3 regions of the Paenibacillus vortex V453 genome follow, and region 3 is predicted to be linked to each of the others. Evidence: riboswitches for the same ligand, from Rfam matches in the RefSeq annotation. Region 3 holds a riboswitch; each other region holds the start of a gene.
What was found. A riboswitch is a leader RNA that binds a small molecule or an ion and turns the genes downstream of it on or off. The one in region 3 is predicted to bind cyclic di-AMP.
Positions count from the first base shown of each region.

Region 1: it holds a riboswitch for cyclic di-AMP, as region 3 does, so the genes downstream of both, PVOR_RS02040 (3D domain-containing protein) here and PVOR_RS03980 (hypothetical protein) in region 3, are expected to answer to the same signal.
Region 2: it holds a riboswitch for cyclic di-AMP, as region 3 does, so the genes downstream of both, PVOR_RS18815 (C40 family peptidase) here and PVOR_RS03980 (hypothetical protein) in region 3, are expected to answer to the same signal.

Region 1 is NZ_ADHJ01000004.1:13,337-16,616, reverse strand. It holds gene rsmA (16S rRNA (adenine(1518)-N(6)/adenine(1519)-N(6))-dimethyltransferase RsmA) at 1-40, opposite strand, end outside; gene rnmV (ribonuclease M5) at 37-588, opposite strand; gene PVOR_RS02040 (3D domain-containing protein) at 783-1,970, opposite strand; cyclic di-AMP (ydaO/yuaA leader) riboswitch at 2,243-2,457, opposite strand; gene PVOR_RS02035 (TatD family hydrolase) at 2,664-3,280, opposite strand, start outside.
Region 2 is NZ_ADHJ01000037.1:223,743-227,022, reverse strand. It holds gene PVOR_RS18825 (ROK family protein) at 1-372, shown strand, start outside; gene PVOR_RS18820 (hypothetical protein) at 775-1,302, opposite strand; cyclic di-AMP (ydaO/yuaA leader) riboswitch at 1,566-1,699, shown strand; gene PVOR_RS18815 (C40 family peptidase) at 1,703-2,179, shown strand; gene PVOR_RS18810 (stalk domain-containing protein) at 2,286-3,280, opposite strand, start outside.
Region 3 is NZ_ADHJ01000008.1:39,785-43,064, reverse strand. It holds gene PVOR_RS03985 (hypothetical protein) at 17-427, opposite strand; cyclic di-AMP (ydaO/yuaA leader) riboswitch at 556-724, opposite strand; cyclic di-AMP (ydaO/yuaA leader) riboswitch at 1,276-1,447, shown strand; gene PVOR_RS03980 (hypothetical protein) at 1,573-2,037, shown strand; partial or broken gene PVOR_RS03975 (proline dehydrogenase family protein) at 2,061-2,982, opposite strand.

The DNA of each region.
Region 1 (3,280 bases), on a different contig from region 3:
TCGTCCGTCTTGGTGTTGATATATCCTCGAACCGGCTCATGATTTTACGCCCCCCTCTTCCAGCTGCGTCAGCGCGGCCAGAAATTCTTCACGTGATATTTGAAACGTGGCCAGTCGTTTATGAAACTGCTTGCTGTTGCAATATCCGATGCCCAGCAGGTTTCCCATCGCCATCCGTCTTGCCGCTGCCTCCGGATGGGCCGATAAACCGGCCTCCATCATGTCCTCCAGACTGATCAGGCTCTCTCTGCCCTCGAAGGAGGTGTGGACCCGCTCCAGCGCACGCAAAATGGCCTCAGGAGAGGCGTTCTCAACGCCGATATCCCCTTTTCGGGTAGCGTCCTCTTCCGGAATGAAGGCGTGTTTGCAGCCTGGCACGCCCTGCTCCACGATTTTCCGAATCCGCTCTCCTGCATGATCGGGGTCCGTTAATATAATAACGCCTCTGCGCTCCTGGGCAAGCGCGATGCGTTTAAGGATTTGCTTATTGATGGCAGAACCGCCCGTTTCGATCGTATCCGCGTCCACGGCCCGTTTAATGGCTACCGTGTCGTCCCTGCCCTCCACAACGATTACTTCTTTAATCATGCGATTGCTCTCTTCCTTTCCAAGCAAGGCCGGCTTGTACAGCGAATGGTCAGCTTCAAGCCCCATAGGCCTTATATTATTACTCGTTTTTTACAAAACAAAAGAAGAGGAAAGATTCCCTCTTCTTCATCATCATTTATTATAAGCTAAATAGTATAGCATTAGAATGGCATTGTAAATTGGAATTCATTCGTTTAGTTCAATTCAGGTTTAACCGGACCGATCACGTAAACAGTACGGCCGCTTTTACGTCCGAAATTCATGGCGGATTTCAACGAATCGTAATAAACATCAATTTTGTTTCCTTTGATGGCACCGCCCGTATCTTCCGCACGACGGAAGCCGATCCCTTCAATATACACCCACCATCCGATGGGGATGATATTAGGATCTACCGCAATCGTCCGACCTTCCGTCACACGTGTTCCGGATGCTGTCCGAGTGCCGATTCCTTGCTGCTCGGCAGAATACGCCGTCATCGACACGTTGTTCAATACCTTTTTGTATTTAAAATCAACGCCTGCCCGAGAAGCCACATTATTCTCCACCGCTTTGGCGGTTGTTACCTTTTTCGTGCCGGAGAGTTTAGCCGGTGTTGCTTTCACATCGGTGGCTGCCGCTTGAGCAATAGCGGGTTTCTCCACTTTTTTCGTGCCTACAGCAATAATTTTGTCCTTCGTTCTGCGCTCAATCTCCTGGGAAACCTTGGTCTTGGAAACCAGCTTGCCATCGTGATAGACCTTCTCATAGTGATTTACCATGATGCCGGACTCACCCCGCTGAATCACGCGGTTGTCACCCTTTTCGAGCGATGGATCGGCTGTCTTAATCACACGAAATTCCCGGTCTTCTGTTTCCTTAACGTTTTGTTTCGTAACGCGCACGACGTTGATACTCATATCGCTGGTAAGCTTCGTATGCTGTGCCGGTTGTACTATATCTTCACCCTGGATCGTAATGCCAGCTTCTTTCAGTACATGATCAACCGTATCCTGGGATGTAAATATGGTTTTGGTTTTGCTGCCAACTGTAACCTTGACTGGAACTGCCCGTTCAATGATGATCCGGTCGCCGTCCTGGATCGCACCGTTTAGAGGCATCGAAATCTGATCCTCTGGGCTCAACGTGATCGCTTGCTCATCCAGCAATTCCTGCAGCAATGATCCACGTGTTTCTACTGTGGTGACACGACCATCGACCACAAGCTGAACTTCCTTGCCTGTCTGATCATGTACAATCAACGAAACGAGAAGTGATACCGTAACGGCTCCCATCGTGCCGAGCAACATCAATTGACGCAAATTGTCATGCTTCCATCTCAATGCGTAAGACATGCTGGATGATTGTGATTCATGGGTTTCTTCAGGTTGAAAAATGCCCACTATTCCATCCTCCTTCATAGTCCCGCCGTCTTCAGTAACGCATGAATGCATTTGACGTGACTATAGCAATTATTCTCACAAGGCGCCCTGCTATCTATCTAACACCCTGCGTCAATTCCCGTCTTCCCGTCCATCTACCACCACCTCCTGATTACCAAGAGTATGATGATCCCTTCGCCATTATTCAAAAATAAAAGAAAGCCATTGAAAGAGTACTAGAGGCTCTAACGTGGCTTCCTGATGATTAGAATCATGGAAATGGTATGCACGAGATTTCCCCTCTTATTTCGCTTACGGAGTTAGCTGTCGGGTTCGGACGTAAGAGAGACGCCCTATATCCGGATACCCGCTCATGGCGAGATCCTTCAAATTCACCCCAAAGACCCGATAAAGAAATCAAATACGGCTTGGTGCATTCAGACCTGTATGCACGGCAGTATCGGTTCCCCCGTTCTCCAGAATTTCGGAGATTAAGCGAGACGGTTCATGAAATATTCGGCTGGCGATCTGCACATCGCAGCTTCTTATCACTGAAAAGATGATATCCTGTTTACATGCAGGTTGTAAAGCAACAATCAACCACATTTTCTGATGTAAATGGTTAAAATATTGTAATATCAACGCCTTTTCTGATTAAAAAACTTTAATTAATCGAAAATGCTCTCTTTTTCATCGCTTTTGCTCTCAATTTCGTTAAATGCCAAATCGTTCCAGTGCATTTTTGGTGGTAATTTGGGCCAATTCCTCTAAGGACATGCCCTTAATCTCGGCTGCGGTCTCCGCCACTAATTTTACATAAGCGGTCTCATTTCGCTTCCCGCGGAAGGGGTGGGGGGTCAGATAAGGCGAGTCCGTTTCGATCAATAATCGATCGAGTGGAACCTGCGCCAATACCTCTTTAGGCTGCTTCGCATTCTTGAAGGTAATCGGTCCTCCAAATGAAATATGGAATCCCATATCCAGACACATTTTGGCCGTTTCCCAGCTCCCGGAGAAGGAGTGCATTACACCGCCGACCTCAGCGGCTTTTTCCTCCCTCAGAATCTTTACGATATCTTCATGTGCATCCCGGTTATGGATGACAATGGGCATGTTCAGTTCCCGAGCCAGTCCGATTTGGCGGCGGAATACTTGATGCTGTACTTCTTTTGGGGATGTATCCCAATAATAGTCCAGACCAATCTCCCCGATAGCCACCACCTTCTCATGACTGCATAGGGAGGCGATCCAATCCAGATCCTGATCCTCCATGGTGATGGCATCTACAGGATGCCAGCCTACCGCTGCATATATAAAGTCATAGTTCTCTG
Region 2 (3,280 bases), on a different contig from region 3:
ATCGGCCATGCAGCGTCCCAGCGGATGCTCGATCAGCCGAGCGTGATCAGAGAGCTGGCTGCAGCAGATGGGGGAGTGAATGCAAAGCACGTATTTGAAGCTAAGCGTCTTCAGGACCCTGTAGCGGTGGAGGTCATCGACCGTGCTATTTATTACATGGCACTAGGTCTGGTTAATGTCATTCACAGCTTCAACCCGGACCGCATCGTAATTGGCGGAGGTGTCAGCAGAGCAGGAGAGCTGCTGTTCCCGCAGCTGCGGGAAATGACAGATAAACTGGTCATGCCGTCCTATTTAGGCACGTACGAGATCGTTCCGGCCGGTCTGCGGGATGATGTGGGTCTGGTTGGTGCCGCAGCCTTGTTCCGGTGATGACAAATGCAATGCTTGGGTAGTGGATAGAGCAGTGGATGGAATAAAGCTTAGATAGAGTTCATTTGGCAGGGAAATAGAATTGGAATTAGACGGGTCTTATAGCCAGTAGTTATAAAAAAGCCGCCCATAGAAGGGCGGCTTTCATTATGTATCAGGGAAGCGGGAAACGGGGCGATCTTTTTTTTTGCTATTGGGGAGTCCGTCACATGTAATGAGTGATAAGTGTGAACCGTAAACCGTCATCCGTTTGTGCATAGGATTCGACTTTTTGGTTTTCTTATGGTTTGTTTGTATCCGACAAACAAGCGGTTGCCCGCACTTTCCCGCCCGCCGGCGGTAACCGCCGGCTCCAAACCCGCACGTGAGGAATACCTGTAGGCTTGGAGCCGGCGGCTGCCGTTACCCCATATACTTCGATGCGTCAAACGATATCATGGCGTTATGATTGGCATGTTCTATCAGTGACGAGAGTTTGGTTACCTCGCGTTCCTTCTTGCGCGCTGCCGCCTGATAAGCTTCAGGATCATACAGAGCGACGTTGAACAGCGTCGTGGCGTTGTCTCCGCTTCCCCGGCTGCTTTGACGCTCAAGCTTCTTGCGAGAGCCGAGGTGTGCAAGCTGTCCGATATCACCGCGAATGTGTTTCGCCAGCTCGATTGCTTCCATGATCGTTATGTCGGAACCATTCCAGGAGATCGTCTTCGTTGTGTTGGAGAGGGCCATCAGCAAATCCAGTTTTCTGAAATCCGCCGCCGCCGCTTCAATCTCTTCCGTAATGACATCTACACTCCGCGCGGGATACTCAGCCGTTTCTCCTTTTTCAATGATCGTACTGCTGTTATTCAGACGCTCCGACGCCAGCTGGCTCATAAGACGATGAATTGCTGCCCGTACGGCTAAAGCTTCAGCCATTGTGATTTGACTCATTCGTAATGGATCACCTCTATGATTTCTTTTCTGATATAGTTAAACGCAGGATCCTGTAAAAAGTTGCTAAACGTTTTAAGAAAATGGAGTAAGAGGAATACGCTAGAGTTACATAATTGTCATGACTATGTGAGATTGTTAACAGGAATCAGGCTGCGAAATTCGATTATTCCGACAGCGGGTAACATAAAACGATAGATTCTTAGGATATTATTGACAGCATCCTTGCTTGTATACTATATTAAGAGAAGTTACAAAATGTTAATGAATTTTTGCCGAATTTCGTTTGTGAAAACGGGGGAACCGTCTTGGGTGAATTATTCTTGTACTAAAGAGAGTATAGGGAACCTTCAACCGAACCCTTAGCTAACTCCGTAGGCATCGAAGGAGAGAACATATTTTGAAGAAATTTGTCATCACATTGCTTGGGTCTGCAATTATTTTTTCTTCAGGTGCCGTAACAGCATTTGCTGATCAACAACCGAACTTTCAGCATCAAGTGAAACAATTGGTAGGAACTCCATATAAATGGGGCGGAACGACCACCAGTGGATTTGATTGCTCAGGATTTATACTGTACATGTTTAGAAATTTTGATATAGATCTTCCACGCACATCCCAAAGCCAGGCTAAAGCCGGGGTTTATGTGGATCGCGAAGACCTGCGGGTTGGAGATCTGGTGTTCTTCAATACAAGCGGCAGCGGAATTTCGCATGCAGGAGTTTACATTGGCGAAGGTCAATTTGCGCATGCTTCCAGCAGCAAGGGTGTAAGAATCAGCAAGCTTAGCGATTCTTATTATGAGCCGCGTTATGTAACGGCGCGTCGTGTACTGAGTCAAGAAAACTATGCGAAACTGGTAGGCAGTCCAAGCTAATTGAGAGACGCAGTTTTTCGGGAAGTATAATACATATTAAGAAAGCCTGACAAAGATCCATCTTTGTCAGGCTTTCTTTTATTGAGGGATGCTAGACCTGATCACTTTATTCCTTTACAACAGAAGCATTCACAGCGCCTTCCATCTGATTATTATAAGTCCGGAATAGTCCCAGACGCCAGAAGGCGGCTCCCTTTAGATCATAGCGCTTGGCGAGACCCAGCTTATCATCTACGGAAGACGGAGTTTCACTGCTTAAGCTGATGCCGAGCAGGAGCTTTTGCTTAGGAACACCCGCTTGGAGTGCAAGCTGAATCGCCTGATCTACAAGACTGTTAGGCTCGGGTACCTGCGATTTGGTGCCGACCGGGTTGTACTGATAAGCCATAATGATGAGATCATCTGCTATGGAGGCAAGAGTCTTGTAATCATAGCCTTTATAAGCACTGTTCAATGGCGGCACGGCCAATGACAGGGAGATGTCCTTCGGTAAAAAAGCCTTCAGCTGTTTGACATAATCGTTAAGCAGCTTCTGCTGCTGCCCTGCATCCAATTTAAAGCCGAGCCCTTCAAAATCGAGAACAACTCCGCCGAAGCCGTTGTCCGTAACGGCTGTCGTTATGCCCTCAATCGATTTCTGCCGAAGGGTGCTGTCACTCAGAACCTTGGTCAGTTCACCATTACCATCCAAAGCATAAACCATAAGATGCGGTTTAATGTTCTGATCCGCTGCATCCGCCACAATGGATTGTGGCGTTACATCACCGGCAGATGCAGGCAAGCGGTACTCTTTACCCTCAAGCGTAAATTGACCTTCGCGGTCGATGCGGCTCCACCCGAAAGCGACTGAGTTCATGGAAGGTATTATATCGCGTTCCTGATAGGATTCTAGAGCATAGAAGGCTCTCAAATGCATCTCCCGCTGCGGAGATGTCAGGGAAACCGTACGCGTAGCCTGGTTCCAGCCCACGTCGACACCGAATTGGCTGCTGAACGAGCTGAGCGGAATCAGCACGCGCCCTTCCCGCTGTACTGGTGGTGCCGCGAGCGTAACTTTTTTCCCGTTCACGGTTGCAGTTTTACTGCCCACCTGCAGCAATA
Region 3 (3,280 bases):
GGCATTAAATCTGCAACTAGCTGACAATGGACGAAATCAGGAAAGATACCTGATGATGGTTCGTATGAAGCACCACATCGGCGCCCAGTCCCTTATATATCAACCGCGGATTGCTGGAGTGGGTAATGACGTAAATCGACTTTGTTGTCCATGTCCGGCAAATCCGCAAATAGCGGCAGCACAGATTCAAGCTGCTTTCGAACAGAAACACCTTGCTGACGGGAAACTCGGGAATGATCCAGGTTGACTCGTCTCTGGTATCAATCAGAATAATGTCTTTGCAGCCCAGTTCCATCATCCTCTCCTGCTCGGCCCGATTGTTGGCTATAGCTGCAAACGAAATATGTTTGTACATCAGCTGGCGGATAAATTCCTCCCCGGCCTTATTCGGGGCGGATACCAAGATGAAATCCTGCGGTTTCTCCATGTGTTTCTCCTCCTAAGTTTCAGAAAGAGAAGGCAACAAAAAGAAGCCTGCGGGAGGAGAAGAACTCTTCCCGCAGGCTTCTTATTCATCCACGGTGAAATACACCGTGGCTAAAGTCCACGACAATCGTTGCCTCTCTCGATACGCTTACGAGGTTAGCTGACGGATTCGGGCGTGAGAGTCGCCCTACCCATAGACCGTTATCTTGTCTATGGGATTCACCCCTGAGAGATCAAGTTCATCTCCCGACTGGTTCCCCCGTTCCTTTTCCATTCAAGGACTCAGCGAAAATTGAAAACGAGTAGCATGTTATTCAATTAGCTATTGACTTATATTCCAAGCCTGGCAGAACTGTACAGCCGTCAGAGTCAAGCCGTGAGAGTCGCTTGACCCTGAGCCTCTGGAAGACCCATGGTGCCTTCGCCGAGGTTCTCATTCATAAAGGAGCACCGCAGCTCTCACACTGCCTTGTATCCTTATGAATCTTATCGACCGGCTGCCGCTGTGCCCTGCTCTTGGAATCATCCGTCAATTCATAGTTCGTATCATACGTCCGGCCGTGCGGGATGTAAATGAGCTCAGAAACACGTGTGGCTGAATGTGGAACAAGATCTAACCAGTATGTCTTCATTATCTCTCGAATACTGCTTTATACTATGTATTTCTCTTGTTTTCTCGAATTTATCGCAATCCATCGAGATACTGAGATTTTGCCATGATAATAGATGACAATACCAAATGTACACGTTTTCTTTTACGGATTTCATCGATTTTCGGAATGTATGCGTCAAATACGGTCATTTACTTTTGGCTGCCTCCGGCGTATGATTCATCCATCTATTCGAAACACACGTTATACGCTGAGCTCCCGACAGATCGGGAGACGGGGGAACCAATATCACCGATAGGACTTCTGTTGGTGAATGGGGTGAATCCGCGATGCCTGACCAGGCATTGTGGTAGGGCGCTCTCAAGCCCGAATCCGACAGCTAACCTCGTAGGCGTATTTAGAGAGAACACGATCCAGCCAAGCTAAAGCGGCCGCTTCATCGGCTGCTAACCGGAAAAAGGCCTGGAGAGCGGGGTTTCTCTGCTCACCAGGCCTTTTTGTCTTGCATATAACATCTTATAAGGGAGCGTAGATCATGACGAAACTCATCGAATTCGAAGCACAGGCAACAGCCATCCAAACAGCGCCAACAATATGTGAAGAGCCCATCCGCTATATGGAGATGTTCCGTTTCGACTGGGGCTCGGCTGAACGCTTTATCCCCTGGAGTGATCGAAGCTGGAACTGCGGCTTGTTCAAAATCAGCTGCGGAGAAGCAGCCGGTTATGCGGAATATGCCCTGCCGAGCACGAGAGAATTCGCAGATCTGGTCCGCTGGGCATCTGTATTTGCAAGGCTGCGGGGCATGCCCGTGACTGAGGCCATACGCTATGCTCAGCAGCAGCAGCAATGGGGATCCACTCGGATGCTGCTCGCCGTATCGGCGTTAGCCGATCTGGAGAAGAACCTGCACCAGCATGTAACTCGCGAACGCCTAGGCAGCCTCCCGCTGGAGCGGTCCTTCCTGATGGATTGCTCGCAAGCTTATTATTTCTTTTAAGGTAAGGGCGGTGTTCACACCCCTCACTTGAACATATTTTTCAGCACCATCATGAGGTTAGCCGGCTTCTCCGCCAGCCGCCGGGTGAAGTACGGGTACCACATCGTCCCGTAGGGCATATAACAACGGATGCGATAGCCATCCTCTGCAAGCGCAGCCTGATCGTTCATTCGCAGCCCGTACAGCATCTGAAATTCGAAATCCTCTTTCTCTATGCGGCTCTGCTCGGCAAACACCTTGACCCAGTCGATGATATTGTCATCGTGCGTGGCAATCGCAGTGTACGCTCCCTGATCGAAATGCATTTTGATCAATTTTTTATAGTTATCGATCACTTCGCGTTTCTGCTGAAAGGCGATGGTTCCGGGCTCTTTATATGCCCCCTTTACCAGGCGCAGATTGACCCCCGCCTCCATCAGGCTTCGCACGTCTTCCTCCGTGCGGAACAAGTAGGCCTGCATCACGGTGCCCACATTGGGCAGCCCCTCCTTATGGAGCCGCAGCGTCATATCGATTGTCGCCTGGGTATATGGCGAATCCTCCATATCCAGACGCACGAAATTGCGAAACTCTTTCGCCTTTTTCACCACCGACCTGATATTCTCGTAAGCCTTCTCAAGGTCCAGTGCCATGCCCATCTGCGTCGGTTTCAATGACACATTTGACTGCACTCCCCGCTGTGCGATTCCCTCCACAAGCTTCAAATATTCCTCGCGGTATTCGGCCGCTTCGTCCAGCGTCGTAATGCCCTCCCCCCAGATGATCCAGCGTGACGAGAATGCCCTTCGCATTGAGCCTCTCGATTTCATCCAAGGCCTCATCCAGCGTATTGCCGGCAATGAATCGGCCTGCCAATTTCCTTCCGTATTTGATCGACAGCCACTTCACGAGTTTATTGCCGGACACCGTCAGGATCACTTTACGGTAAAACTCGGTTCCGTCCATGCATGCGCCCCCTTTGTAAGGTAAACCAAATGCACCTCTACCTTAACTCATATGCAAAAATCATGACGGCATGCAGGAAGACATACATATCACGCAGGCAATGGCCGTGTCGGAGCGATTCTGGCTTTCCGGCATGCAAAGAAACCTCTCCATTACGATAGTGGAGAGGTTTCTTTGCATGCCGAAGATTCTTTTATTGAGCATTTTAAAATCATTATAGTTCCGATTGATTTTTCGATTTGCAGACAATTGAAGTAGAAAAGTTCGCCATATGTAAAAGAGATAACTGTAAATATTA